DNA from 2 places in the Variovorax sp. 10L421 genome. Region 1 is predicted to be linked to the other one. Evidence: riboswitches for the same ligand, from Rfam matches in the RefSeq annotation. Region 1 holds a riboswitch; the other holds the start of a gene.
What was found. A riboswitch is a leader RNA that binds a small molecule or an ion and turns the genes downstream of it on or off. The one in region 1 is predicted to bind glycine.

Region 1 (3,397 bases):
GGCCGACCTTCAGGTGTCGCTCGAGCGGCCGCAGGAGGCCATCGACGCCGTGCGTAACACGCTGGTCGGCCTGGCCGATGCGGGCAGCGACGGCATCCGCCGCACCGGCGACCTGGGTGCCGACGTGCTGGTGCGCCACATCATCGGGCTGGACCCGACGCGCCGCGGCATCGCGATCGCCGACGTGGCCGAGGCCGGCATGCGGCTGAGCTTCTGCCGCCGCAATGCGCAGGCCGCGCGTGCCGACCTGATGCGCATCTGCGCCGAAATCCGCGAGGAACTGGAGCCCGAAGAGCAGACGCTGGCCACCGCGCGCGCCGTGGCGGCGGGCGAGGCCGAGGCGGCGCCGCATCCGGCGCGGCGCATCGCGGGCGCGGTGTACGTCAGCTGTTCCGGGCGCGGCGGTCCGCACTTCGGTGCGCCGGGGGCGGAACTGCAGATCGTGCGGCACGCGCTGGGCGACGTGCCGCTGGTGGGTTTCTTCGCGGCGGGCGAGATCGCCCGCCACCATCTGTATGGCTACACCGGCGTGCTGACGGTGTTCGCCAGCAACGACTGACGGCGATCAGGCCGGCTGCAGCGCGCGCGGCGCGGGCGCGGGCATGCCGGTGAACACGAAATCGACCTCCGGCGCCAGCCCGCTCACGATGCGCGCGATCGACTTGCCCGAGCCGCAGGCGTGCGTCCAGCCGAGCGTGCCGTGGCCGGTGTTGAGGAACAGATTCGGGAGCTTCGTCTTGCCGATCAGCGGCACGTTGCTCGGCGTCGCGGGACGCAGGCCGGTCCAGAACTGCGCCTGTGTGGTATCCCCGGCGCCCGGGAACAGCTCTTCCACGCGGCGCACGATGGCTTCGCAGCGAACCCGGTTCAGGTCGCGGTCGTAGCCATTGAGCTCGGCAGTGCCGGCGATGCGCAGGCGGTCGCCCGACTCGGATGTGTAGCGCGAGAACACGAGCTTGAATTCGTCGTCCGTCAGCGAGACCTGGTGCGCCTTCGAGGCGTCCTTCACGGGCAGCGTCACCGAATAGCCCTTGGCCGGGTAGATCGGCAGGCGGATGCCCAGCGGCGCGGCATACAGCGGGCTCAGCGAACCCATCGCCAGCACGAAGGCGTCGCCGCGGATGCGCTGGAAGCGGCCTTCGCTGTCGGTGGCCTCGACGTGGTCGATGCTGCCGCCGGCCTCGCGCAGCGCGGTCACGGTGTGGCTCATCAGGAACCTGACGCCCGCTGCCGTGGCCAGGCCCACCAGTTCGCGCGCGAAGCGGTTGGCGTCACCTGACTCGTCCTCGGCCGTGTAGGTGGCGCCGGCCAGCTTGGGCCGGATGTGGGCGAGGGCGGGCTCGATCTTCACGGCTTCGTCGGCCGAGATGACCTGGCGCTCGCAGCCCAGGGCGCGCATCTGCTCGGCGGGCGCGAGGGCGCCGTCGAACTCTTTCTGCGTCGTGTAGAAGTGCAGGATGCCCTGCGTGCGCTGGTCGTAGTTCAGGCCGGTGTCGCGGCGCAACTGTTGCAACATCGAGCGGCTGTATGTACCAAGACGCACGATCTGCTCGATGTTGTGGCGGGTGCGCGCCGGCGTGCATTCGCGCAGGAACTGCAGGCCCCAGAGCCACTGGCGCATGTCGGCGCGGATGCGGAAGAGCAGCGGGGCGTCTTCCTTGCCCAGCCACTGCAGCACCTTCAGCGGCGCGCTGGGATTGGCCCAGGGTTCGGCATGGCTGACCGAGATCTGCCCGCCGTTGGCGAAGCTGGTTTCGGCGGCCGGGGTGGCCTGCCGGTCGATCACGGTCACTTCGTGGCCGAGTTGCTGGAGGTAGTAAGCCGAGGTCACGCCGAGCAGGCCGGCGCCAAGAACGATCACGCGCATTTCAAGTACCTTTGAGGTTGCAGCGCTTGAACGGCGGGCGTGGTGTGCTATTGAATCAATAGCGAGCAACCGGACGACCGCCGTCCAAGTTGCCGCTCCCCCTGTCCTTGGTACCTGAGAGATTCACCCGCTGCGCCCGCAGGGGGTTTGCTCCTTCGGTGCGCCACATGGCGTGGCGGCTCTCCAGACGGCGTTTCAGTTGGTGCAGTACAGACCCCTTGTTCGGGCCGACCTGAGCGTTTATGGGAGTTTGCGCCTTCGGTAGGGCCACCTGGGTGGCCCGCTCTCCTGCAGTGGGGGGATTGTAGGCGGGGCTTGCGCGACTGCCAATCTCGCGGGTTCTGCGTTTCGGCCCAATGGGATAATCATTGGTTGATTTGCCGCAGGGCGATCGTTCCACAACAACAGGGGACCCCATGATCCTGGTAACCGGCGGCGCCGGCTTCATCGGCGCCAATTTCGTACTCGACTGGATCGCCAACAGCGACGAGCCGGTCGTGAACCTCGACAAGCTGACCTACGCAGGCAATCTCGAGACGCTCGCATCGCTCAAGGACAACCCGAAGCACGTCTTCGTGCAGGGCGACATCGGCGACAGCGCGCTGCTCGACCGCCTGCTGGCCGAACACAAGCCTCGCGCCGTGGTGAACTTTGCGGCCGAATCGCATGTGGACCGTTCCATCCACGGCCCTGAAGACTTCGTGCAGACCAATGTCCTCGGCACCTTCCGCCTGCTCGAATCCGTACGCGGCTTCTGGAGCGCACTGCCGGCCGAGCAGAAAGCCGCCTTCCGCTTCCTGCACGTGTCGACCGACGAGGTCTACGGCTCGCTCTCCAAGACCGATCCGGCCTTCACCGAAGAAAACAAGTACGAGCCCAACAGCCCGTATTCGGCCAGCAAGGCCGCCAGCGATCACCTCGTGCGCGCCTGGCACCACACCTACGGCCTGCCGGTGGTCACCACCAACTGCTCGAACAACTACGGCCCGTTCCATTTTCCCGAGAAGCTGATCCCGCTGATGATCGTCAACGCGCTGGCCGGCAAGAGCCTGCCCGTGTACGGCGACGGCATGCAGGTACGCGACTGGCTCTACGTGAAGGATCACTGCAGCGCCATCCGCCGCGTGCTCGAGGCCGGCAAGCTGGGCGAGACCTACAACGTCGGCGGCTGGAACGAGAAGCCCAACATCGAGATCGTCAACACCGTGTGTGCGCTGCTCGACGAGCTGCGCCCGCGCGCGGACGGCAAGCCGTACAAGGAGCAGATCACCTACGTCACCGACCGCCCGGGCCATGACCGCCGCTACGCCATAGACGCGCGCAAGCTGGAACGCGAACTCGGCTGGAAGCCCGCCGAAACCTTCGACACCGGCATCCGCAAGACCGTGGAGTGGTACCTCGCGAACAGCGAATGGGTGCGCAACGTGCAAAGCGGCGCCTACCGCGAGTGGGTCGAAAAGCAGTACGACGCGAAGGCCGCGGCATGAAGTTGCTGCTGCTTGGCAAGGGCGGGCAGGTCGGCTGGGAACT
Region 2 (3,397 bases), on a different contig from region 1:
GCGCTTCGTTCACTTCGGTGATCTCGCCCGACACGGGCATGAACACGTCGGCCGCGGCCTTGACCGATTCGACGACGCCGGCGACTTCACCCTGGGCAAAGGTCTTGCCGACTTCGGGCAGGTCGACGAACACCACATCGCCCAGCGCGTCCTGCGCGTGCACGGTGATGCCGACGGTGGCCGCGCCGCCTTCGGCCGAGACCCATTCATGGTCCTTGGTGTACTTGATGCTCATGTAAAAAACTCCTCGTGGAAAAAATGATGATCGGGATGCGTAGCCTAGCCGCGGTAGTAGCGGGTGGGCACGAAAGGCATGGTCGAGACTTCCATCGGCACCGGCTTGCCGCGCACGATGGCCTGGATGCGCGTGCCCGGCTCGGCGAAGGCGGTGGCCACGTAGCCCATGGCGATGCAGCGGTCGGCGGTAGGGCCGAGCAAGCCGCTGGTGACGAGGCCGATGTCCTGGCCTTCGAAGGATTGCAGCACCGTGCCGTCGCGCACCGGAATGCGTTCGAGGGCAACGAGGCCCACGCGCTTGCGCTTCAGCGTGTCGTGATCGGTGTGGCCTGCCGCGCCCACGGTGGATGCGGTGAGCTGCGCCAGGACCTTCGCGGCGCCCGGAAAGCCGCCTGCGCGCGCGCCGCCGGTGCGGCGCACCTTCTGCATCGCCCAGTTGAGCGAGGCCTCGACCGGCGTGGTGGTGGTGTCGATGTCGTTGCCGTACAGGCACAGGCCGGCTTCGAGCCGCAGCGAATTGCGTGCGCCCAGGCCGATGGGCTTGACTTCGGGCTGGGCCAGCAGCAGGCGGGCGAGGGCGTCGGCGTCCTTGGCGGCCACCGAGATCTCGAAGCCGTCCTCGCCGGTGTAGCCGCTGCGGGTGACGAAGGCGGGAATGCCGCCGATCTGCACCGCGCCGCCCGTCATGAACACGAAGCGCTCGACACCGGGCGACAGCCGCGCGAGTGCGGCGGCGGCCTGCGGGCCTTGCAGTGCGAGCAGGGCGTGGTCGGGCAGGGGCTGCACGTCGCAGCGGGCGCCGATCTTCTGCTGGATGTGCGCGATGTCGGCCACCTTGCAGGCCCCATTCACGATCACGAAGATCGAGCCGTGGCCTTCGTTGAAGAACATCAGGTCGTCGATGATGCCGCCCTCGTCGTTCAGCAGCAGGCCGTAGCGCTGCTTGCCGGCGGGCAGGTCGATCACGTCGACGGGCATCAGGGTTTCGAAGGCGGCTGCCGCATCGGGCCCGACGAGGCGCAGCTGTCCCATGTGGGAAATGTCGAACAGGCCGGCCGCATCGCGCGTGTGCTTGTGCTCGGCCATCAGGCCGGCGGGGTATTGCACGGGCATCGAATAGCCGGCGAAAGGCACCGTGCGGGCGCCGAGCTCCAGATGGAGGTCGTACAGCGGCGTCTTGAGAAGAGGGGCGTCGGAGGGAGCGGAAGAAGCAGCCACTGGGCACTCCAAAGGGGCAGTCGAAATCCATGGCTGCAACGCCATGGGCCACCCCTGCTGTCCGCTTTACCTGAGAGATTCGCCCCACGATCGGGGTTTGCTCCTTCGGTGGGCCGTTACCTGGCAACGGCCTCTCTCCAGCAAGGAAACACCGGTGTCCACCAGTGCCTTGTCAGTCCTTTTGCCTGAGCGTTCGGGAATCCCCTGCGCCTTCGGCGGCCCCGGCGTGCGGGGCTCTCTCCTGACCCCGGCAAGTGTAGTGGATCGCGCAGCCCGCAGCCCCGGACTTGCCCTTCACCCTATCGCGACCACAGGCGCCACGCTGCGACGCCGACCGCGATCCACACGGCCACGACAAGCGCGGCGCCATACCGGCTGGTCGGCCTGGCGCCCGACTTCTGCATCCAGTCGTCGGCTTGCCGGCGGCACTCCGCGAGCACCGGCGGCGGAATCATCCGGATCGCAAGCCAGATCAGCCCCGGCAGCAGGAGAACGTCGTCGAGGTAGCCCAGGACCGGGATGAAGTCGGGAATGAGGTCGATCGGGCTGAGCGCGTAGGCGACCACGAGCATGCCCAGTGCCTTGGCATACCACGGGGTGGATGCATGCCTGCCGGCGAACCACAGCGTGACGCCGTCGCGCTTGACGCGCCGGGCCCAGGCGCGAAGCCGGTCGGACAGGGGCGGTTTTTCGGGAGCGGAGTTCACCTCGCGATGGTGTCACAGGCCGCGTTCGCGCCCGTGGTGCGCTCTTCAATGAACGATTTCGGCCGGCGGCAGCAGCCGGTCGATGCGCTCGCGCAGCGATTCGGCCCGCTCCACGCCGGCGGTTTTCTCGATCTCGGTCAGCATCAGCGCGGCGATGGTCAGCATCGCCTCGCGGTCGCGCGCCTCGCGCAGCGCGTCGCGCATCTGCAGCGCGAACTTCGGGTCGCGCCGCACGAACATGCGCTCGCAGATGTCGAACAGGAACATGCGCGTGGTGGCCAGCGAGCGCTTGCCGTCGAAGGTATCGGCCGAGGTGGGGAGGCGGATCGGTTCGTTGGCGGGGATCGGCACGGGCTGGGCGGGTGCCGGTGCGTCCGCGGCTTGCGGGCTCTGCAGGTAGCCCCTCTGGATCAGCGCCCGGATCGCCAGCTCGGCTTCATGCCGGTCGGGGAACAGCGCGCTGAAGTCGGTCAGCGAGCGCCGGCCGTCGGCCATCAGCAGCAGGGCGCGCTCGCGCTGGCTGAGCGTGCGCTGTCCGCCCTGGAGTTCGTCGCGCGCCTTGTCGGTCTTGGTGGGAAACATGGCAGCCACAGCTTTGGGGAATCGATGGACGCAGCATCGTTGCAAGCGGTGACATCTTTATTACCCGTTTTCCTCGCAGGGCCAATGGCCGCCGACGCTACTTGAACCCGAGCGCGTGCGGCAGCCAGGTGCTCAGCGCCGGCACGAAGGTCAGTATCAGCAGCACCGCGCCGTGCGCCCAGAGGAAGGGCACCAGCTCCTTCACCAGCGCCGACATGGGTACCTTCGACACGTTGCACGTCACGAACAGCAGCCCACCCACCGGCGGCGTGATCATGCCCAGCGTGAGGTTGAAGATCACGATCATCGCGAAGTGCACCGGGTCCACGCCCAGCTTCACCGCCACTGGCGCGAGGATCGGCGCCAGCACCATCACGCCCGGCAGCGGCTCGATGAAGATGCCGAACAGCAGCAGGAAGATGTTGACGATGATCAGGAACATCCACGGCGAGAGGTTCATGCCGATGAGCCATTCGGCCATCTGCTGCGGAATGCCCTCGATGGTCAGGATCCACGCGAACGAGGCCGACAGGCCGATGATGATCAGCACCGAGGCCGACAGCAGGGCCGAGCGCGAAAGAATGTCGGGCAGCGCCTTCCATTCGAGCGTGCGGTAGATGAACTTGCCGCACACGAGCGCGTAGAACACCGCC

Region 2: another riboswitch for glycine. It lies ahead of gcvT (glycine cleavage system aminomethyltransferase GcvT); the one in region 1 lies ahead of AC1DFC_RS20790 (D-amino acid dehydrogenase).

The regions. Positions count from the first base shown of each region.
Region 1 covers NZ_JBFTJJ010000017.1:54,986-58,382, forward strand. Annotated here, with positions in the region: gene AC1DFC_RS20785 (FIST signal transduction protein) at 1-559, shown strand, start outside; gene AC1DFC_RS20790 (D-amino acid dehydrogenase) at 566-1,867, opposite strand; glycine riboswitch at 1,959-2,064, opposite strand; glycine riboswitch at 2,072-2,168, opposite strand; gene rfbB (dTDP-glucose 4,6-dehydratase) at 2,284-3,354, shown strand; gene rfbD (dTDP-4-dehydrorhamnose reductase) at 3,351-3,397, shown strand, end outside.
Region 2 covers NZ_JBFTJJ010000002.1:453,612-457,008, reverse strand. Annotated here, with positions in the region: gene gcvH (glycine cleavage system protein GcvH) at 1-235, opposite strand, end outside; gene gcvT (glycine cleavage system aminomethyltransferase GcvT) at 280-1,455, opposite strand; glycine riboswitch at 1,503-1,606, opposite strand; glycine riboswitch at 1,619-1,709, opposite strand; gene AC1DFC_RS06115 (YkvA family protein) at 1,755-2,162, opposite strand; gene AC1DFC_RS06110 (hypothetical protein) at 2,208-2,744, opposite strand; gene AC1DFC_RS06105 (TRAP transporter large permease) at 2,842-3,397, opposite strand, start outside.